Regions from separate parts of the Arthrobacter sp. MDT2-34-1 genome, predicted to be linked through region 2. Evidence: predicted binding sites of a transcription regulator. Region 2 holds the regulator's gene; the other holds the start of a gene.

Region 1 (11,235 bases), on a different contig from region 2:
GCCGCTGGACCCGTGCGAAGCCGGAGACCGGCGCGTAGTGTGGCCCCATGGGAAGCCGCGCGAAAAGCGCAGCTGCCCGGTCTGATCCCACAGGACGACCCGCTCGAGAAGGAGGACCTGATGAATCCGAACGAGGAGCGGCGCCCGGAACACCCGGACGACGCGAATGACGACACTCTGACTCCCGCCGACGCAGGCGGCATCGACAAGGAAGTCAACGAGGCCCACATCCCGGTCCACGGTGACGAGAAACTCGCCGACGACCTGGTCAAGAAGGCCTACGGCGACAAGGACCAGGACGGCCGCGGGGACGCGCCCAACGCGCCTTTCCCCGGCTGACTGGCACCGCCCGCACCTCTACCTAGCACCGCCCATCAACCGTCTACAGACAGGAGCACGCTGTGAAAGGGAAACTCACATTCGGCGCCGGCATCGCCCTCGGATTCGTCCTGGGTTCGAAATCCGGAAGGTCCGCCTACGATTCCTTGAAGGCCAAGAGCCAGGAGTTCTGGCAGAACCCAGCGGTACAGGAAAAAGTGCACGAAGCCACCGACATGGTCAAGGAAAAGGCACCAGGCGTCGCCGACCGTGTTACCGAAGCGGCCAAGAAGGCAGGGTCCGCGGCAACCTCCAAGCTGCCCGGCAACCACGGTTCGGGTAAGGACGACGGCGGCACCACGGGCCCCACCACCACCGCCGGCGGCACCACGGGCACCACCACCCTCGGCGACACCACTGGCACCACCTTGGGCGACACCACGATGTCGGATCCGGCGCAGAACGACGAACTCGGGCAGAGCTGGACGGGCGAGGGAGGCACTATGCCGGACGGACCCGCCACCCTCAACAGGGACGACGACCTGCGCCCGCCCGGTGTGTAACCCGCCCGGGATTTTGGCGGGCCCGGCCCCTCGCCGGGGCTCCGCCTGCATTAACGGCAGAGGGAAGGACTGGCATGACGGAGAACGACACCGGCCAGGTCAAAGGTCCGCGGGACCAGTCGGGCACCCCGGCAGATCCGCCGGATGCTCAGGAGCAGCAGGCGGCCGATTCCGCCCCCGAGCCCGAGGGCAAGGAGGGCATGAACATCGCGCCCGGGCCGGCTGAAGAGAAGGACCAGGAAACGCCGGACGACCGCGGGCTCACCACCGACACGAGCCCGAGCGACTGATCCACCGCGGGCACGGCAGCGGTCGTCGGGATACGGCCGCTGCCGTGCCCTGTTCGCCCGCTGCCGTGCCCGTTGGGCCGCTGCCGCGACCGTTGGGCCGCCATTGCTACGCCTTGACCACCGGCAGGTCGCTCCACTCGGTGGTGTAGCGAGGCGAGGAAAATTCGCGTTTCATTGACCACGCCGCGGGTGCCGCCAGCCCGCCCTGCCCGAGGCCGATCGAGGCTTCGCCGAACTTGGTACGCACCGCGCCCAGCAGGTCGCCGATGTGCCGCTGTTCCAAATCGCTGACGAAGGGGTCGAAGGTCTGCTGGCCGGCCGCAGGCTCCAGCCCCGACAGCAGGACCCCGGCCCGGACATAGTGGGCGCCCGGAGTCAGGCAGCCGCGCATGGCAGCCACGGCAGCCTTGGTCAGCTGGATCGGATCCTGAGTAGGCGCCGCCAAGTTGACGCTGGCCGCGGGAAACGATGCCTCGCCGCCGGCGAACCTGCTGGTCCCCGCAGTCACCGTCAGCACCGAGGCGCGGAGCCCCTCGGCCGCCATTCGGGCCGCCCCGCGTTGGGCATAGACCGCCATCACCTGGTCCATCTCCTCGAGGGTGGTCACCGGCGTGGAGAAACTGCGCGAGAACATGATCTGCTGCTTGTCGGCCCGCTCCTCCGCGTGCGGGATACAGGGCGTCCCGTTCAGTTCCAGCACGGTTCGCTGCAGCACCACGGAGAACTTTTTGCGGATTGCCTGCGGGTCGGCGGCCTTGAGGTCTGCGATCGACTCGATCCCGAGGGCGTTCAGCCGTTTCCCCGTCCGTCCGCCCACGCCCCACAGCCCGGTGACCGGGACGCGCGACTGAATCCAGGCGATGTCGGAAGCGGGCATCGAACCCAAGGAGCACACCCCGGCCATGTGGGGATTCCGTTTGGCAACGTGGTTGGCGAACTTCGCCAGCGTCTTGGTCTGCGCCACGCCGACGCTGACCGGCACGCCCACCTGACGACTAACTGCGGCACGGATCCGGCCGGCGGTCTCCAGCAACTGGGCCTCGTCGCCGGGCAGGCCCAGGAACGACTCGTCGATCGAATAGACCTCCTGCCAGGCCCCGAACCGGCCGAGCACTTCCATCACCCGGGCGCTCAGGTCCCCGTACAGCTCGTAGTTGCTGGACCGCGCGACCAGCCCCCAGGCCTTGGCCCGCGGCGCCACCTGGAACCACGGCGTCCCGGTCTTCAGCCCCAGCTGTTTGGCCTCCTCGGAGCGCGCCACCACGCAGCCGTCATTGTTGGAGAGCACGACGACGGGGCGTCCCTCGAGGGACGGATCGAAGACCCGCTCGCAGGAGACGTAGAAATTGTTGACGTCCACCAGCGCGATCCGTTCGCCGGGCCGGCCGGAGGTCGCTCCGCCGGAGCCCGACGGCTGGCCGGAGGTCGCCCCGCCTGCCCCGGGCACGGGGACGCTAGACATGGTGCAGGCAACGGGTGGCGACGCCCCAGATCCTCAGGTCGGCGAGTTCGCCCACCTCGGTGGGAACGCCGCCGTCGTCCGCCTGCAAGCGCACGCCGTCCGCGGTGAGATGCAGGCGCCGGACCACCAGTTCCCCGTCCAGCACCGCGACCACTACCGAACCGTCGCGCGGGGTCAAAGAGCGATCCACTATCAGCTCATCGCCATCACTGATCCCGGCCGCGGCCATCGAGTTTCCGGCCACCCGCATCACAAAGGTGCTGGTGCGGTCGCGGATCAGGTGCCGGTTCAGATCGATGCCGCCGTGGAAGTAGTCCCTGGCCGGCGACGGGAAACCGCGCGCCTCCTCGGGCGCTCCGCTGCCCATCTCCGGGCCCGCCGAAGCACCCGACGGCTGCTCTACACCGAACATCCCGACCCCCGTCTTCGAACAAAGCTTCGAACACAACACTAGCACCGGCCCGCCGTGGCCTACATATGAGCCAGCTCCACTCAAGTTTGGGTAACTTCTGGAATAATCCTGCCGTAGAGGCGTTAACATGAGTCGAAGACACTCACGTTCCACAGGAGGATTATCCATGCCACTGTTCTTCGGACCAGCTTCCGGCAACGGTTCATTCGACGAGTTCCTGGCCCGCTACCTGCAGGGCCAGCGGGCGGCCCAATCCCGCACGGTCGACCTCACCCGGCTGCTCAGCCGCCGCACCCATGAGGTGCTGGCGCAGGCAGCCCGGTTCGCCGCAGGCCTCGGCCACATCGAGGTGGACGCGCTGCACATCCTGCACGTCATGGTCGGCCAGGAGCCGGCCGCCAGCCAGATCAAGCTGACCGGCGCGGACCCGCAGGCCATCGCGCGTTCCGCGGAGCAGGGCCTGCCGGAAAAGACCGGTCCGACCCGGGAAACGCCGTCGCTCACGCCGTCGGCGCAGCGTGCCCTGCTGGATGCGCACCAAGTGGCCCGCGCGTTCGGCTCCACCTACATCGACCCCGAGCACCTCTTCGCCGCCTTCGTGCTGAACCAGGAGACCCCCGCAGGCCAGATCCTGGCCGGCGCGGGCGTCACCCCGCAGGCACTGCAGCAGGCGGCGGAGACAGCTGCGGCGCAGCCCGACGGCCCCACCCCTGCAACCGGCCCGCAACAGAGCACCGGCACCGAGTCGGAAACCCCCATGCTGGACCAGTTCGGCACCGACCTGACGGCCCTGGCCCGGGAGAACCGGCTGGACCCGGTGATCGGCCGCGCGGACGAAATCGCCCAGACCATCGAAATCCTCGCGCGCCGGACCAAGAACAACCCGGTGCTGATCGGCGAGGCCGGCGTGGGCAAGACCGCCATCGCCGAGGGGCTGGCGCAGGCCATCGTGGCCGGCGACGTCCCGGAACAGCTGCGCGGCAAGCGTGTGGTGTCGCTGGATCTGCCGGGCATGCTGGCCGGCACCCGCTACCGCGGCGACTTCGAGGAACGCCTGACCAAGACCCTGGACGAGATCAGCGCCGCGAGCAGCGAACTGATCGTGTTCATCGACGAACTGCATGCCGTGATCGGTGCCGGCGGCGGCGGCGAGGGCGGCATGGACGCCGGCAACATCCTCAAGCCCCGGCTGGCCCGCGGCGAACTGCACCTGCTCGGCGCCACCACCCTGGGCGAGTACCGCAAGGTGGAGAAGGACCCTGCCCTGGAGCGGCGCTTCCAGCCCGTCATGGTCTCAGAACCCTCGATCGAGGACGCCGTCCGCATCCTGTCCGGCCTCAAGGACCGTTACGAAGAACACCACCAGGTGGCCTACACCGAGGCAGCGATCCGGGCCGCCGTCGAGATGTCCTCCCGCTACCTCACCGACCGGTTCCTGCCGGACAAGGCGATCGACCTGATCGACCAGGCCGGCGCGCGGCTGAGCCTGCGACGCGGCCCGCGCGTTGACGTGGAGGCCTTGCGCGGCCGGCTGGCCGAGCTGGAGTCGGCCAAAAACGCCGCCGTCGCCGAGGAACGCTACGAGGACGCCTCGAAGCTGCGCGACGAGATCGAAGAGCTGAAGGCCCGGCTGGAAGCCGCCTCCGCCCAGCAGTCGGCCCCGGGTGCCACGGAAGACCACGACGGCGGGGCCCGCCCCGGCGTCGCGTCTTCCGATGTGGTGGGCGAGGCCGAGATCGCCGAGATCATCTCCCGCGCCACCGGCATTCCGGCCGCCCGGCTGACCCAGGGCGACCGGCAGCGGCTGGCGCGGTTGGAGGAGGACCTGCACGCCCGGGTGATTGGCCAGGACGATGCGGTGGCCGCTATCGCCAGGTCCGTGCGGCGCAACCGCACCGGCATGGGGGACGAGGGCCGGCCCGTCGGCAGCTTCCTGTTCCTGGGCCCGACCGGTGTGGGCAAAACCGAGCTGGCCAAGGCCCTGGCGGAGTCGCTGTTCGGTGACGAGGACGCCATGGTGCGCTTCGACATGAGCGAATACGGCGAGCGCCACACCGTCTCACGGCTGGTCGGCGCCCCTCCGGGCTACGTCGGCTACGGCGAGGCCGGCCAGCTGACCGAGCGCGTCCGCCGGCGCCCGTACTCTGTGGTGCTGCTGGACGAGGTGGAGAAGGCCCACCCGGACGTGTTCAATCTCCTGCTGCAGGTCCTCGACGACGGACGTCTTACGGACGGGCAGGGCCGCACCGTGGACTTCCGCAACACCGTTGTGATCATGACCTCCAATCTCGGCTCGGAGTTCCTGGCCAGCAAGGGCGGAGCGCTGGGCTTCACCGCCAACGACGGGGTGGACGGCTTCGGAAGCGAGCAGGATCTGCGCGCCCGGGTGATGGGCCGGCTGCGCGAAACCATGCGGCCGGAGTTTTTGAACCGGATCGACGAGATCGTGCTGTTCCGCAAGCTGGATCAGGAGCAGCTGCGTTCCATCGTGCGGCTGCAGTTGCGCAAGACCGAAGCCCGGCTGGCGGCCCAGGGCATCGCGCTGGAGGTTGGCGAGGACGCCGTGGAATGGATCGCAGAGGCCGGCTACGAGCCCGAATACGGCGCCCGGCCCCTGCGCCGCGTGATCCAGCGCGAGCTGGATGACCGGATCGCGGACCTGCTGGTGGCCGAGGCCGTTGCAGACGGCGGGCGAATCCGCGTGGCCGCCGGCGACGACGGGCTGCGCGTCGCGGCAGACAGCATGTCCGCTGCGGCATAGCGGCGGCGACTGACGCCGGGCGCGGTTGATGTGCCCGCGCGCACCAATCGCAACCCCGGAGCGATGGCGGGGCACTCCACCGGAGTGGGGTGTCCCGCCGCTCCGGTTCAGGCCAACGACAATGCGGAATAAAGGCGGGGCCTCACGGGCCCTCCTGCCTGCAATCGCGTTCCAGGGGTTCCGGGCCCATGGCCTCGCCCGCGACCCGGTGGTTCAGGGCGAGGGCGCCTCGGCCCGCTCTGGTGTCTCTTCCCCAGTCCCGGAGCGGCCCTGCAGCGACGCCGCCAAGCCGCCGATAATGAGGTCGAGGCCGAAGTCGAACTCGTGGCTGAAGTCGTATCCGGGCTGCAGCACATGCTCCACGGCGAACTCCCGCAGGTGTGGATAGTCCTCGACGGTGAACATCTCCACCATCGGCCCGCCGACCTCCGCCAGGCTGTCCGGCCCGTCGAAAGGCAACGATGCCTCCTGGAGAGCCGTCCCGTAAACGTACGCATCGAGCACCGCATAGGCGTGGGCCGCCAGCGGCAGCGAGAACCCGGCAGCCCGAAGAGTCCCCAGGGTCGCATCGTGGTGGCGCAGGTTTGCCGGTCCCGGCGCGGTGCGCGATTCCATCAAGGCTATGGCCCACGGGTGCCGGCGCAGCACGTCGCGGGCGGAGGCGGCACGCCGCTTCAACTCCGCCTTCCACTCCCGGCCCGGCACCGGCAGCTCTATCTCTTCGAAGACGGCGTCGACGATGCCGTCGAGGATCTCGTCCTTGTTCCGCACGTGGTGGTAGAGCGACATCGGTTTGGCGTCCAGTGCCTGGGCCAGTGAACGAATGGTCAGGCGGGCCAGCCCGCCGCCGTCGGCGATTTCCATGGCGGCGCGGAGCACCCGTTCCCTGCTGAGTGGCTCACGTTGCGCGGGGGCGCTGCCCGGTTTTTTGATCATTGTTCCCGCGACTATAGCATTCTCGTACATTGTACGGTAGCTTCGTACATTGTACGAAGTACTTGGGCTCCACGTCATCCACGTCCTCGAGAAGGAAGTCCCATGGAACCAACAGAATCCACCCCTTCGGCCGCGAACACGCAGCCGGTTCCCGGCAGCGGCTCCCCCGACCCCACAAGACCCACCATGCGCGCGATAGTGCAGACCCGGTACGGAGTCACCGATGCCCTGCACCCCGAAGAAATCGCAGTACCGGAGGTCGGCGAAAACCAGGTCCTCATCAAGGTCCGCGCCGCAGGCCTGGACCGCGGGACATGGCACATGGCCACCGGCCTGCCGTACCCGGTCCGCGCCGTCTCCGGGTGGAAGTCCCCGAAGAACCCGGTCCCCGGGCTTGACGTCGCGGGAACGGTTGCGGCGGTAGGCAGTGCCGTCACGAAATTTTCGATCGGAGACGAAGTCTTCGGTTTCGGCAAGGGTTCCTTCGCGGAATTTGCGGTGGCAGCGGAGTCGCTGCTGGCCCGAAAGCCGGCAGACCTGACTTTCGAGCAGGCAGCGGCCCTTCCGGTCTCCGGCGTGACAGCGCTGCAGGCGCTGCGGGACGCCGGCCGCGTACAGGCCGGGCACCGCGTACTCATCACGGGGGCCTCCGGCGGCGTCGGCACCTACGCCGTGCAGATAGCCACGGCCCTGGGCGCCACGGTCACCGGCGTCTGCAGCGCAGCCAAGGCGGAGCTGGTGCGGAGCCTCGGTGCCGGGACCGTCATCGATTACGCCCGCGAAGACTTTGCGGCAGCAGGACACAAGTATGACGTGATCGTGGACATCGCCGGGAACCCGTCCCTGTCGCGCGTGCGCCGGGCCCTTGCAGCGGACGGCACGGCGGTTATCGTCGGCGGCGAGCACGGCGACCGCTGGACGGGCGGCCTGTTCAGGCCGCTGGGCGGAATGATCCTGTCCCTCTTCAACCGGCAGCGTGTTGTCATGTTCATGGCCCGACAGGCGGCTTCGGACCTCGAACGGCTGAGTGAGCTGATCGTCTCGGGGCAGCTGAAGCCCGTGCTCGACCACACTTATCCGCTGGAGCAGATGCCGGAAGCACTCCGCCGCCTGGAGGCCGGCGAGGTGCGGGGCAAGGTGGTCATCAAGGTCTAGGGGAGCCGACACACAACGCCAAATAGTGGTGCTCGGCATGGCCGGGTAACAGACTGGGAGCGTCACCAGTTCCGGCAGCCCCGCGAAGGAGCCACGGCCATGCTCAAAACCCATCTGCGTCTCAAACCTGTCCTCGAGATTCTGGCGGCGGCAGCCGCAACCGGCACCCGGCCTGACGCCAGGGACGTCATCAGCGAGGCCTTGCGGCGCGTACCGCCGACCGCGCACGAGAAGGAGTTGCTGAGCGGCGGTGTGCCCCGCGGCTTCAAAAACCTGACGACGGCGACCGCGCGGCTGGTGAAAGCCGGCTGGATGTCGAAGGGCCGCGGCGGGTGGGCCATCACCGAGGAGGGGCTGCGGGCGGTCACCGCCTTTCCCGATGCGGCCGAACTGGCCGCGGCCCTCGCGGCGGGAACCCCGCTGCCGGAACCGTCGCCGCCGGCGGCGGAGCCCGCCCTGCCCGCCGACCAACCTGCTGGAGTCGCCGTGGTGGGCGACTTTGGCGTGCTGCTCGGCGCCGACCAAGATTGGGACCCGGCCGACGGGGCGGTGCAGATGCGCTTCGACGCCACGGACGGCTTGTGGAAGCTGGACGCCGAGCTGCCCGCCGGCCGGTATAACTTCAAGTTCGCACTGAACCGCTCGTGGGAGGAAAACTACGGGGCGTACGGCGTGCTTGACGGCGCCAACCACGAGTTCCAGCACGACGGCGGCGCGCTCACCATCGCGTACGACCACGCCATCCATGACCTGGCCGCGACGTCCCGTCTGGTCCGCGCCTGACCCTTCGTGATGAGCGCGTCATGCGCGCCGCCCGTCATACGCGCCGTCGTCCAAGCCCGCCCTCGCCAAGCAGGGACCCCATGCACGGTCGCACTGCGCGTCGTCGTCGTTCAGGCGCCGGCCAGGTGCTCCACCTCCGGCCCCGAACCGGTCGCCACGGACTCGAGGACCTCTTCGGCTTCCTGCAGGTCAATGCCCTTGGACAGCGCAATTTCGGTGACGAGCGGTTTCTTGGCGTACTGCAGCATGTCCTTCTCGGCATGGGACATGTTGCCGTTGGCGTGCAGGCGCCGGGCGAGGTCGCGGACCAGTCCCGCGATCACGAAGATGTCGCCGGTGCGGAGCCGTTCCTGGTTGTCCTTGAAGCGCCGGGACCACTGCGGATCCTCCTCCCGCGAGGCGGCGCGCAGCACGTCGAACAGTGCCTCCAGCTGTCCCTCGTCGAAGACCGGCCGCAGGCCGACCTGCTCGGCACGCTCCAGCGGGACACCGACCGTCAGGTTCGAGTTCTTAACTTCCAGCATGACGTAGCGGCATTCCGCGTCCTGCCGCAGGGGCCGGGTCCCGATGCCTCGGACAACGGCCGGACCGTGGTGTGGGTGAACAAGGGTTTGACCTTCAGCAAACAGCATTTAAGAGTCCTCTGATTCGCACGAGCGCCACACTCGACATCAGTGGACGGAGCGCCCCGGGGCCCTCGCGCCAGACGGTCGTCCCACGGACCGAAACCGCGGCCAGCAGACCGGAGCTTCGATATTGTGAGCACGCGGACCGGCTCGGATCCATGCGGATGGACCCGCCCCAAACCCGCGAGCTTGGCTGCCTCAATTATCTCACGCGTGCGCCTGATGTCCCCGGGAGTACCAACCGGTGGGACCCCTCGAGTCCGGGGGCGCGCGCCGGCAGATGGGGCGCCGCGGCGCCGCGCAACCGGTTGGCGCTGCCCCTTGACTCCCCGGCGGAGCGACTGCCACCATGGCAGTCTCACATGGCGCAAAGTTGCGCATCATGCGCAACTCTTCAGGTCCGGCTGGCGCCAGAACCTCGAAGGAGTAAGCCCCTATGTCGGAGATTCTCGATTCTGGCTCCGCCCAGTTCAACGGCACCGATTCGTCCCGCGTTAACCCCAACCCGGCCGTCACCCTTTACACGCGGCTGCGCAAGTCCCCTTACTTCTGGAAGTCGCGGGAGCACGGCGTCGCGGCCTACAGCGTGTACAACCACACCTACCACCCGCGCCATTACGGCGATCCGGTCAGCGAGTACTGGTCGCTGCTGAACGACGTCACCCTGTGGGACGTCGGCGTGGAGCGGCAGCTGCAGATCAGCGGCCCGCAGGCCTTCGACTTCACCAACATGCTCACCCCGCGGGACCTGACCAAGTGCGAGGTGGGCCAGTGCAAGTACGCTTTCATCACCGCCGCAGACGGGGGCATCATCAACGACCCCATCCTGCTGCGCGTGGAGGAGAACAAGTTCTGGCTCTCGCTGGCGGACAGCGACGTGCACCTGTGGGCCATGGGCCTGGCGCACGCCGGCGGCTGGGACGTCACCGTGGAAGAGGTGGACGTGGCGCCCGTCCAGGTCCAAGGCCCGAAGGCCAAGGGGCTGATGTCCGACCTGTTCGGCCCGCAGATCCTGGACATGCCGTACTACTACATGCAGCACCACACCCTCAACGGCATGGACGTGGTGGTCAGCCGGACCGGCTACACCGGCGAAGTCGGCTACGAGATCTACCTCTACAACGCCACCGCAAACGCCGGGCGCCTCTGGGACACGGTTTGGGAAGCCGGGCAGGCGCACGACCTGCGGGTCATCGGTCCCTGCCACATCCGCCGGATCGAGGCGGGCATGCTGGCCTACGGGTGCGACATCACGCTCGGCACCAACCCATTGGAGGTTGGTTACGACTACAACTGGATGGTGGATCTGGACCAGGAAGCGGACTTCGTGGGCAAGGAAGCGCTCGGCCGCATCCGGGAGAAGGGCATCGACCGGCTGATGGTCGGCGTGGAGATCGGCGGCGAGCCGCTGGGCAGCTACAACGACGGCTCCATGATCGAGCCGTTCCCGGTCTCGGTCGGCGACGGCTCCCCCATCGGGGAGGTCACCAGCGCCTGCCACTCCCCGCGACTGGAACGGAACATCGGCCTGGCCATGGTGCCGATCGACCTCAGCGGCGAAGGCACCACGCTGTCCATCCACACGCCCGAGGGAGTCCGCGAAGGCCAGGTCGTCCAAAAGCCCTTCGTCGACCCCGCCAAGTCCACACCCAAGGACTGAAACCGCCAAAACCACAACGACGGCGGAGCCCACCTGTAGAAGGCGGGCCCCGCCGTCGTTCGCTGCTACGTCCAGGCGACGTCGCGCACAGGGGCGCCGCCCGCTGCGGTGAGCTTGAGCGGGAAGAAGCCGACCCGGCAGCTGGCGGGCAGCGTGGTGGCGTGGTGGCGTGGTGGCGTGCCCGATGGTCTGCACGATCAGGTTGCGGCAGGGCGGCGGGGTTACGGCTCTTGCCGGGCGCCGACGGTGGCGCCTTGGACGCTGGTCTT
Region 2 (11,235 bases):
CGCCTCCGGCGCCACCGCGCCGTCCCGCAGCTTCGGCAGCCGGGACAGCAGCAGGTTCACCTTCGCTTGCGCGCCTTCCGGCGCCGCCTCCGGCCGGGTGGCCGGCCCGGCCCCGGCGGCGGCGAGCAGCCCGTTGAGCACGGCGGGGGAGACGTTGGCGAGCACGCGTTCCGCCGAGACGACGACGTCGCCCGCGCCGCCGTCGTCGTACGTCACCTCTCCCTCGGGGGAGACGGAGGTGACCCGCGCCCGGGTCCGCAGCTCCGCGCCGGCGCTGCGGGCCGCCTTTTCCAGCGCCGCGCTCACCGCACCCATGCCGCCTTCGGGCACATCCCAGTCACCGGTCCCGCCGCCGATCACGTGGTAGAGGAAGCATTTGTTCTGCTGCAGCGAGGCGTCGTGGGCGGCGGCAAAGGTGCTGATCAGGGCGTCGGTGAGCACCACCCCGCGGACCAGGTCCGAGCCGAAACTGTGCTCGAGAACCTCGCCGATCGGCCGGTCGATGAAGTCGTGCCAGGCCTCGTCGTCGCCGACCCTGCTGCGCACCTCGGACCGGCGGGGCAGCGGTTCGGTGACGGAGGGCCAGAGTGCCCGGGCCAGCCCGCTGGTGCGCTGATAGAACCCGGTGAAGGGCTCGAAGTCGGTGGCCGCGCCCACCGCGGCGAAGGAGGAGCGGGTGGCGTCCGGGTCCTGGTTGTCCACCAGCAGGCCCGCCGCGGTCCCGGGCAGGGGAGTGTAGGACGAGAAGCGCCGGCGCAGCAGCCGCAGGTCCAGCCGCAGGTCCTCGATGATGCGACGCGGCAGCAGGCTGACCAGGTAGGAATAGCGCGAGATGCGGGCCCCGGTGCCGGGAAAGACTTCCGCCGAAACCGCGGCGCCGCCGACCTGGTCTTCGCGTTCGAGCACGAGGACGCTCCGCCCGGCGCGGGCAAGGTAGGCGGCCGCCACCAAGCCGTTGTGGCCGCCGCCGGCGATGATCACGTCGTAGTGGGGCATATCAGTCCTTCCGTCCCGCCGGCGGGATCAGGCCGGCGGGATCAGGGTTTGCGGGCCAGGATCTCGCCGTTGGGAATCAGGAACCACGCATCCGGGGCAGCGGCCCACGTCAGCCATCCCCGGGCTATCCGTTCCAGTCCGGCCCGGTCGATCAGTCCCCGCTCCAGCGACTGTTCCGCGTAGCCGGAATGCAGGACCCGCTCCGACCAGACTTCGCCCTGCCAGCGGCGCTGCTCCTCGGTGGCGTACAGCCAGTTGGATGACGACGGAGTGATGTCGTGGAAACCGGCCGCCTGCGCCCAGGCGATGAGGTGCCGGCCGGCGTCCGGTTCGGCGCGGTTGCCGCGGGCCAGCTGCTGGTAGGTCTCCATCCAGTCGTCGAGTTCGGGCAGTTCCGGGTACCAGCTCATGCCGTGGAAGTCGGCGTCCCGGACGGCCACGATGCCGCCCGGCTTGACCACCCGCCGCATCTCGTAGAGCGCGGCCACCGGGTCGGTCAGGTGCTGGAGGACCTGGTGGGCGTGCACCACGTCGAAGGTGTCGTCATCAAACTCGAGGTCGTAGATGTTGCCCGCGACGAAGGTGGCGTTCTCGATTCCGCGCAGGGCGGCGAGTTCGGCCGCCTGGGTCAGGACATCGTCGGACCGGTCCAATCCGGTCACCTGTCCCGGGGCCACCCGCTCGGCCAGGTCAACGGTGATGCTGCCCGGGCCGCAGCCCACGTCCAGCAGCATCATGCCCGGCTTGAGCTCCGGCAGCAGGTAGGCCGCGCAGTCCTCGGCGGTCCGGATGGCATGGGCTTTGACCACGCTTTTGTGGTGTCCGTGGGAGTAGACCTCGTCCTTCATAGTGGGAGACTACTCCGCGCCCCCGCGGCCAGGCGGCTGCCGTGCCGGAATGTTGCGCTATTTGTCGGCCGACGCGACTTCGTTCGATGCGACTTCGGCCGACGCGACTTCGGCCGACGAGACTTCGGCGCAGGCGGTTTCGGTGGCGGCGATGATGTCCGCCAGGAACGCCGCGAGCCGCTGCCGGTCTTCCGCCGGATAGTCGGAGAGCACCCGGCCGATGTTGCGGGCCAGCGGCGCGAACATGGCGCCGCCGGTGGCGCGGGCCAGGTCCGTCAGCTCCAGGTGCACCTTGCGGCGGTCGGTGTCGCTGCGGGTCCGCTTCACGTGGCCGGAGCGGTCCAGCCGGTCCACCAGCGCGGTGGTCGCCGGCGAGCTGAGGTGCAGCTCGTTCCGCAGGCTGCCCGGCGTCACCGTGCGGCCCTCGGCGGCGGCCCGGACCATCGCGGCCAGGGCGTTGAGGTCGGTGCGGTGCAGGGCGTCCCGCTCGCTGACCGCTTCGATGTAGCGTTCGCTCTCCACGACGAACTGCTGCAGCAACAGCAGCAGCCGCTCTTCACTGTGCGCCACGTTCCTCCCTCCGGCAACCTCTCCAAGGATAGTTCACCCGAGACTTATCTCTACGCTGGAACTACTCTATAGTGGAGCTTGTTTTAGTCGGTCGACTTGCAAAGGTCCGGTTCCCATGGCCCGTTGGCTCAGAATGCTCCTGCCCGCCCTGGTGGCGGTTGCCTGGCTCGCCGCCGCGGGCCTGGGCGGACCGACCTTCGGCAAGCTCTCCGAGGTGTCGACCAACGACCAGGCCGGATTCCTTCCGGCCGCCGCCGAATCCACCGCCGCGGGCGAATGGCAGGAGCGGTTCCTGGATGCCGATGCGGTCCCGGCCATCGTGGTGGTCGAATTCGACGACCCGCTCCAGCCGCAGCAACTGGCCGAGTATGCCCCGCTGGCCGAACAGCTGTCGGAGGCCATCGGGACTGCGGGAGGCGGCGCCGCCGGGGTGGTCGGCCCGATTCCGTCCGAAGACTTCGAAGCGGTGCAGTTCATCGCCCCGGTGCCCGAGGACCTGGATACCGGCGAGGTGGTCGCCGGCCTGCGCGCCGTGCTGGCGGCCGAACTCCCGGTTTCCGCCACCGGCTATGTGACCGGACCGGCCGGGTTCATCGCCGACCTGGTGGAGGCCTTCGGCGGGATCGACGGGCTCCTGCTGGCCGTGGCGCTGGGCGCCGTGTTCGTCATCCTGCTGCTGGTCTACCGCGCGGTCCTGCTGCCGTTCCTGGTCCTGCTCACCTCCGTGTTCGCCCTCTGCGCGGCCATCCTCGTGGTGTACTGGTTCGCCCTGCAAGGCTGGATCCGGCTCAGCGGGCAGAGCCAGGGGATCTTGTTCATCCTGGTGATCGGCGCCGCCACCGACTACGCCCTGCTGCTCACGGCCCGCTACCGCGAGGCACTGGGCGGGCAGGAGTCGAAATGGGCGGCAATGAAAACCGCCTACCGGGGGTCCGTCGAGCCGATCGCAGCCTCCGGCGCCACGGTGATCCTGGCCCTGCTCTGCCTGCTGTTCTCGGACCTTAACTCCAACCGCAGCCTCGGGCCGATCGCCGCGGTCGGCATAGTGTTCGCCGTGCTGGCCGCGCTGACCTTCCTGCCCGCCGTGCTGCTGCTGGCCGGCCGCGCCGCCTTCTGGCCGATCGTGCCCCGTCCCGGCCACCACCTGCACCGCGCGCGGCCCGACCGCCCCGTGGCCGGGACCGAGGGCCTGCGCGGGCTCTGGCTGCAGGTGGCCCGGCTGGTTGCCCGCAGGCCGCGGGTGACTTGGCTGGCTTCGGTGCTGGTCCTGGTGGCCGGGGCGCTGGGCGTGCTGCAGCTGCAGGCGCACGGCGTGCCGCAGTCGGAGCTGGTGATGGTGCAGACGGATTCCGCCGACGGGCAGGAGGCCTTGGGCCGGCACTTCGACGCCGGTACCGGCAGCCCCGCCGTCGTCGTCGCCGATGCCGCGGCGCGGGACGAGGTGCTGGACGTGGTCCGCAACCAGGAGGGCGTGGCGTCCGCGGAGTTTTACACCCGCGGCGACGCGGTGGTTGAACTGGACGGCCGGGTGCTGATCAATGCCACGCTCCGGGACGTGCCGGACTCCGACGCCGCCGAGGGCACCGTCGCCGACCTGCGCGGGGCGCTGGACGGCGCCGATCCGGGCGCGCTGGTCGGCGGCGTCACCGCGGTGGCGCTGGATACCAACCTGACCGCGCAGGCCGACCTGCTGAAGATCACCCCGATGGTGCTGGGCGTCATCCTGCTCATCCTGATCCTGCTGCTGCGCTCGGTCCTGGCCCCGGTGCTGCTGGTGCTGTCCGTGGCGCTGTCCTATCTCACCGCCCTGGGGGTCTCGGCGTGGGTTTTCAACCAGGTCTTCGGCTTCCCGGGGGCGGATGCATCGGTGCCGCTGTTCGGCTTCGTGTTCCTGGTGGCGCTGGGCATCGACTACAACATCTTCCTGATGACCCGGGTGCGCGAGGAGTCCCTGCGGCTGGGCACCCGGCCCGGCATCCTGCGGGGGCTGGGCTCCACCGGCGGCGTCATCACCTCGGCCGGCGTGGTGCTGGCGGCGACCTTCGCCGCGCTCGCGGTGATCCCGATCCTGTTCCTGGTCCAGCTGGCGTTCATCGTGGCGTTCGGGGTCCTGCTGGACACGGTCCTGGTGCGGTCGCTGCTGATCCCGGCGCTTTCCTACGATCTCGGACCGAAGATCTGGTGGCCGGCCAAGTTGTCCCGGCGGGGCCTCCCGCGGGACCCGGCGGAGCAGAAGTTGAGTCTGGTGCGCTCAACTTGATTGACAAAGCCCGTCGTCCGAGTAAACTTGAGTGCAGAAGGCTCACATCGGCTGCCGCCCATTGCGGCGCCGCCCGGATACTCCGGGGGTCGGGCCGCCACAGTAATCCAGGCCGTTGCGGCGGCCGCAAAGGAAGGACACGCGTATGTCTCGTGCAGTAGGTATCGACCTCGGAACCACCAACTCCGTTGTTTCAGTTCTGGAGGGCGGCGAACCCACCGTCATCGCCAACGCCGAGGGCGGCCGCACCACGCCGTCCGTCGTCGCGTTCTCCAAGTCGGGCGAGGTGCTGGTCGGCGAGATCGCCAAGCGCCAGGCCGTCAACAACATCGAGCGCACCATTGCCTCGGTCAAGCGCCACATGGGCACCGACTGGAAGGTGGAGATCGACGGCAAGAACTACACCGCCCAGGAAATCTCTGCCCGCATCCTGCAGAAGCTCAAGCACGACGCCGAGTCCTACCTGGGCGAGAAGGTCACCGACGCGGTCATCACCGTGCCGGCGTACTTCAACGACGCCGAGCGCCAGTCCACCAAGGAAGCCGGCGAAATTGCCGGCCTGAACGTGCTGCGCATCGTCAACGAGCCCACCGCGGCGGCCCTGGCCTACGGCCTCGACAAGGGCAAGGAAGACGAACTGATCCTGGTCTTCGACCTCGGCGGCGGCACGTTCGACGTGTCCCTGCTGGAGGTCGGCAAGGACGAGGACGAATTCTCCACCATCCAGGTCCGCGCCACCTCCGGCGACAACCGTCTCGGCGGCGACGACTGGGACCAGCGGGTGGTCGACTTCCTGCTGCAGCAGGCCAAGTCCAAGGGCGCCGACCTGTCGAAGGACAAGATCGCCCTGCAGCGCCTGAAGGAAGCGGCGGAGCAGGCGAAGAAGGAACTGTCATCGGCCTCCTCCACCAACATCTCCCTGCAGTACCTCTCCGTCACCCCGGAGGGACCGGTGCACCTGGACGAGCACCTGAGCCGGGCCAAGTTCCAGGACCTGACCGCGGACCTGCTCGAGCGCACCAAGAAGCCGTTCCACGACGTGATCACGGAAGCCGGCATCAAGGTCTCCGACATCGACCACATCGTGCTGGTCGGCGGCTCCACCCGCATGCCCGCCGTCGTCGAACTGGTCAAGGAAATGGCCGGCGGCAAGGAGCCGAACAAGGGCGTGAACCCCGACGAGGTCGTGGCCGTTGGCGCCGCCCTGCAGGCCGGCGTCCTGAAGGGCGAGCGCAAGGACGTCCTGCTGATCGACGTCACCCCGCTGTCGCTGGGCATTGAGACCAAGGGCGGCGTGATGACCAAGCTGATCGAGCGCAACACCGCGATCCCGACCAAGCGGTCCGAGACGTTCACCACCGCGGATGACAACCAGCCCTCCGTGGCCATCCAGGTCTTCCAGGGCGAGCGCGAATTCACCCGCGACAACAAGCCGCTGGGCACCTTCGAGCTGACCGGCATCGCGCCGGCGCCGCGGGGCGTGCCACAGGTCGAGGTCACCTTCGACATCGACGCCAACGGCATTGTGCACGTGTCCGCCAAGGACAAGGGCACCGGCGCCGAGCAGTCGATGACCATCACCGGCGGCACCGCGCTGTCCAAGGATGACATCGACCGCATGGTGCGGGAGGCCGAAGAGCACGCCGCCGAGGACAAGAAGCGCCGCGAGGCCGCCGACGTCCGCAACTCGGCCGAGCAGTTGGCCTACTCGGTGGACAAGCTGCTCGCCGACAACGATGACAAGCTGCCCGAAGAGGTCAAGACCGAGGTCAAGGCCGACGTCGACGCCCTGAAGTCCGCACTGGAAAAGCAGGACAACGACGACGAGGTCAAGGCCGCGTTCGAGAAGCTGCAGGCATCCCAGACCAAGCTGGGCGAGGCCATCTACTCGCAGGCGCAGGCCTCCGGCGCGGCCGGTGACGGTGCGGCTGCCGGCGACGGTGCCTCCGATGCCGGCTCCGGTGCGGCCGACGAGGACATCGTGGACGCCGAAGTGGTCGACGAAGACGAGAAGAAGTAACCATGGCCGAAAAAGGTAACGAAGAAGAACACCAGAGCGAGCCGGTGAACTTCCGCGACAACCGCAAGATCGATCCGGAAACCGGACAGGTCCGCGGTGCCGCGGGAGCAGCCGGGAACGCCGGGCAGGCCGCGGAAGCAACCGCCGCGGCCGGCCAGGGCGCCGACGCCGACGCGCTGGCCCAGGCGGAGCAGATCCTGAACGGGGCCGAGGTCCCGGCCGGGGAATCTGTTGCCCAGGGGAGCACGTCGCAGGAGGCCGAGGAGTTGAAGAACGACCTGCTCCGGCTGCAGGCGGAGTACGTGAACTACCGCAAGCGGGTGGAACGCGACCGCGCCGTGGCCGGCGAGATGGCCGTCATCGGCGTGCTGAACTCGCTGCTGCCCGTTTTGGACGACATCGATGCTGCGCGCCAGCACGGCGATCTCGCGGACGGACCGTTCGCGGCCATTGCCACCAAGCTGGACGGTGTGCTCAAGACCTACGGCCTGGCCCGCATCGAGGAGACCGGCGTCGAATTCGACCCGAATATCCACGAGGCCTTGATGCAGCAGCCCGACGCCGAGGTGGAGCTGGACACCGTCAGCCAGGTCCTGCGCCTGGGCTACCGGGCCGGCGACCGGGTACTGCGCGCCGCCCAGGTAGTGGTAGCCGTACCGGCAGAATGACACCGGCAGCGGGCGCCACGGCGCCCAGCCCCTGATGACGGGTTGGCCTTCGGACGCTCGGAGGCCAACCCGTCACCGTCCGGGGGCGCCGGTGCCCATAGACTTTGTGACAACTGAAAGGAGGCGCCTGCATGGCTAGCCAGGACTGGGTCGAGAAGGACTTCTACAAGATCCTCGGTGTCTCCAAGGACGCATCCGACGCGGACATCAAGAAGGCGTACCGCAAGCTCGCGCGGACCCACCATCCGGATACCAACCGGGGGGACGAAGGTTCGGAAAAGAAGTTCAAGGACATCTCCGAGGCCTACTCGGTCCTCTCGGACCCGGGGGAGCGCGAGCAGTACGACGCGATCCGCGCCATGGGCAGCGGCGCGCGCTTCAGCGCCGGCGGTCCCGGCAGCGCCGGCGGGCCGGGCGCGGGCGGCTTCGAGGACATCTTCGGCAACCTGTTCGGCCAAGGCACCCGCACCCGCCCCGGCTCCGCGGGCACCGTGCCGCCGGAGTTCGCTGATCTGTTCGGCGGTTTCGGCGGTTTCCCGCAGCAGCAGCCCCCGCGCAGGGGCGCCGACCGCACCGCAACCACCAGCATTTCCTTCGCCGGTTCCATCAACGGCACCACCATCGGGCTGCGCGAACCCAGCGGCGAAGTGATCGACGTGCGGATCCCGGCCGGGATTAAAGACGGCCAGAAGGTCCGCGTCCGCGGCAAGGGCCAGGCCGGCCCCGCCGGCGCGGGCGACCTGATGGTGACCGTCAACGTCAAGCCCCACCCGTTCTTCCAGCGCGACGGCGACAACATCCGGATCCACGTCCCGGTCACGTTCCCGGAGGCCGCGCTGGGCGCGCAGATCGACGTGCCGACCCTGACGGGTGAATTCGTCAAGGTCAAGGTGCCGGCAGGAACACCCTCCGGCCGAACGCTCCGCGTGAAGGGACGCGGGGTGAAGACCTCGAAGAACACCGGCGACCTGCTCGTGACCATCGACGTGGTGGTCCCGCAGAACCTTGGGAAAGAGGCCGAAGACGCGGTTAACGCCTTCGCGGCGGCGACTGCCGGGTCCGACCCGCGCGGGAATCTTGCCGCCAAGGCCAGGCTGTAGCGGGACGTTACGACAGGTCGGGACAGTCCGGACGGGAAACGCGCGAAGCGCAGGAGGGAGAGCACCATGAGCATCGATATGAACGCGCCGATCTTCGTGATTTCGGTGGCGGCCGAACTGGCGGACATGCACCCGCAGACGCTGCGCCAGTACGACCGTCTCGGCCTGGTCTCTCCGTCGCGCCAGCGGGGCAGGCAGCGCCGCTATTCGCAGAAGGACGTGAACACCCTGCGTGAGGTCCAGCGGCTGTCCCAGGAGGGCGTCTCGCTGGAAGGGATCAAGCGCATCCTCCAGCTGGAAAACGAGGTCGCCGCGCTCAAGGCCCAGGTCCGGGACCTCTCCGAGGAACTGATGGCACGGCAGCGCCGGGGCACCGACTCCAGCCGGGTGTTCGCCGCCGGCCTCGCCGGCGACGTGGTGACGCTGGCCCGCGGCCAGCGGCCGCGTCCGCGCAGCCAGGCGCTGATGGTCTGGCGGCCGCAGCGCTGACCCGTCCGGCCGGCGCCTGTGACCGGACGCCCGCAGCTGCCGGCCCCGGGCAGGCGGCTGCGGGCAGGATGGCGGCGTGGAGCTACTTGATCATTTCGCCGTCGGGGGCGACCACAAACCAGACGTCGTTCACGCCCTGTCCGGTCGTGTCTCCCGGGGCCTTGTCCTGCGCCCAGTAGTAGATGGGCATGCCGTTCAGCGTCACCTGCTGTTGCCCGTCCGGGGTGTCGATGAGGCCCACCTCCGCGGTGACCCCGTCGAGTTCCGGCTCTTCCTCGGCCAGCACGGGCGGCCACGCGGCCAGGCAGTCGCCCGTGCAGGCGCTCTCGCCTGAGTCCGGAACGTCCTTGGTGAAGTAGTAAACGGTCATGCCTTCGCCGTCCACCACGATTTCGCCCAGGTCGGATTCGGCCGTCGTGAGGGTAGAGGCGGCGCCGGATGCCTGCGCGCCGCCGGTCTCCCCGCCGTCTGTCTTCGGCGCCGCCGGCGTGGTCATTCCGGGGGCGCCCGTCGTCGGCGCCTCGCCTGCCGGCGGCGCCTCCGGGCCGGCAGGCGTTTCCGTACCCGAGCCTCCTCCGCACCCGGCGAGGCCCATCATGGCGGCGGCCAGCAGGGCTGCCGCGGCTGTCTGCGTGATTTTCATGGGGTTCCTTTTGCGGTCTCCCGGGCGGTGCCCGGAACGTCGTGCCGCGGGGCGCGCGGCCCGCTATTGGCAAAGACGCCGGCCGCACCCACAATGGTTCAACGTCGGGCGGAGTGGATCCCGCGGGCTGGATGAACCGGAACGCCGCCGCCGTCGTCGTACCCGGTAGGACGCCGCGTGGGACGCTGCGCGGGGACGTCCGCCGCCGGCGGGGCGGCCGGGGCTGCCGGGAGGAAGGAGGCGGCCGTGGCATTGGACGACGAGGCCGTGGCCCGCCTCTACCGCGACCACGCCACGGCGCTGCGCCGGTTCGTGCGCGCGGCGACCTCCGACGCGGACCAGGTGGAGGACGTGGTGCAGGAGACGATCCTGCGGGTGTGGAAGCGCGGCCCGGAAACCGACAACATGCGCGGCTACCTCTACCAAACCGCCCGTCACGTCATTATCGACGGCTACCGGCGCCGCACCCGGCGGCCGGGCGAGACCGGCCTGGGCGAGGACGAGCCGGCCAGCGAAGAAGACCAGCTGGAGCGGCTCCTGCTCCGCGTGGTCATGGAGGAAGCGCTGGCACGCATCAGCCCCGAGCACCGCAACATCATCCTCGCCCTGCACTACCAGCGGCTCACGTCGTCCGAAGCAGCCCGGTCGCTGGGCATTCCGCTGGGCACTGTGAAGTCGCGGGCGTTCTACGCGGCCAAGGCCCTGCGGGCCGTACTGGACGAGATGGGGGTGGGGCAGCAGTGAATGCCAACGAGGAACAGCACCAACTGCTCGGCCTCTATGTGCTGGGCGGACTGGACCGCCGGGAACGGGCGGGCTTCGAAGAACACCTGGCATCCTGCCCCGCGTGCCGCCGGGAGGCCGCGGAGCTGGAAACGCTGCCCGATCTGCTGGACGCGCTGCCACGCGACGCCGCCTTGGAGCTGGCGGCACCGCCGCAACACGAAGTCGAGGAACGCACCCGGGAACTGGTGGACGAACTGGCCCGCCGGCGGCGGAAGGAGCGACGGCGGTGGGCCGGGTTGGTGGCGGCGGTGGCGGGCGTGTGCCTGGTCGCCGGGGCGGCCATCGGGCCGTTGCTGACCCAGCAGCAGCAGCCGCCGGCGACGGAGAGTTATGTGATGACCGCCGACGGCGGCCTGCAGCTGGAGCTGGCGCTGGTGCACAAGGCGTGGGGCACCGAGATGCAGGTAGCGGGAGAGCAGCTGCCGCGGGACGGACTACTCACCCTCTGGGTGACAGGAGACACCGGCTACACCTACCAGGTGGCCTCCTGGCAGGCGACGCCGGCGGGCCGCGCCACGCTCACCGCAGCCTGCGCCATGGCCACCGACGAGATTGTCCAGGTGGAGCTGCGCAACGGGGCGGACACAACGCTGGCGGCCGTGGTTACGGACTGAGCCTGCGGGGTCCAGTGCGGTTTAGCTCAGGCGGGGATCAGTTCCGGCGGTAGGCCAGGTCGAAGATCATCCGCCCGGCGTCGTGGGCCTTCTGCTCGAAGCTGGTCATGGTCCGGCCGTCGAAGCGGGGCGCCCAGCCGCCGTGCTCATCCATGCCTTCACCGGTGCTGGCATTTCCGGTACTGACCGGGATCTTGCCTTCGCGCACCGGGGCGCCGCCCACCACGCCTTCCACGCCGCT

What was found. Region 2 encodes HspR, which represses chaperone genes until heat shock. Its sites were predicted from a motif close to AAGTTGAGTCNNNNNGACTCAACTT; they were not measured.
Region 1: the regulator HspR is predicted to act here: its motif matches at 3,170-3,194, upstream of AC5RVV_RS15170 (ATP-dependent Clp protease ATP-binding subunit).

The regions. Positions count from the first base shown of each region.
Region 1 covers NZ_JBNHGO010000003.1:397,086-408,320, reverse strand. The annotation lists gene AC5RVV_RS15200 (NAD-dependent epimerase/dehydratase family protein) at 1-38, shown strand, start outside; gene AC5RVV_RS15195 (hypothetical protein) at 121-339, shown strand; gene AC5RVV_RS15190 (hypothetical protein) at 402-881, shown strand; gene AC5RVV_RS15185 (hypothetical protein) at 956-1,171, shown strand; gene AC5RVV_RS15180 (Y-family DNA polymerase) at 1,278-2,633, opposite strand; gene AC5RVV_RS15175 (LexA family protein) at 2,626-3,000, opposite strand; gene AC5RVV_RS15170 (ATP-dependent Clp protease ATP-binding subunit) at 3,212-5,806, shown strand; gene AC5RVV_RS15165 (TetR/AcrR family transcriptional regulator C-terminal domain-containing protein) at 6,020-6,742, opposite strand; gene AC5RVV_RS15160 (NAD(P)-dependent alcohol dehydrogenase) at 6,845-7,897, shown strand; gene AC5RVV_RS15155 (pullulanase X25 domain-containing protein) at 7,997-8,680, shown strand; gene AC5RVV_RS15150 (CarD family transcriptional regulator) at 8,791-9,312, opposite strand; gene AC5RVV_RS15145 (glycine cleavage T C-terminal barrel domain-containing protein) at 9,743-10,966, shown strand; gene AC5RVV_RS15140 (sensor histidine kinase) at 11,188-11,235, opposite strand, start outside.
Region 2 covers NZ_JBNHGO010000001.1:1,594,363-1,605,597, reverse strand. The annotation lists gene AC5RVV_RS07455 (phytoene desaturase family protein) at 1-996, opposite strand, end outside; gene AC5RVV_RS07450 (class I SAM-dependent methyltransferase) at 1,038-1,844, opposite strand; gene AC5RVV_RS07445 (MarR family winged helix-turn-helix transcriptional regulator) at 1,902-2,414, opposite strand; gene AC5RVV_RS07440 (MMPL family transporter) at 2,530-4,674, shown strand; gene dnaK (molecular chaperone DnaK) at 4,820-6,694, shown strand; gene AC5RVV_RS07430 (nucleotide exchange factor GrpE) at 6,697-7,362, shown strand; gene AC5RVV_RS07425 (DnaJ C-terminal domain-containing protein) at 7,494-8,462, shown strand; gene AC5RVV_RS07420 (heat shock protein transcriptional repressor HspR) at 8,529-8,951, shown strand; gene AC5RVV_RS07415 (COG4315 family predicted lipoprotein) at 9,034-9,594, opposite strand; gene AC5RVV_RS07410 (sigma-70 family RNA polymerase sigma factor) at 9,841-10,338, shown strand; gene AC5RVV_RS07405 (zf-HC2 domain-containing protein) at 10,335-10,994, shown strand; gene trmB (tRNA (guanosine(46)-N7)-methyltransferase TrmB) at 11,032-11,235, opposite strand, start outside.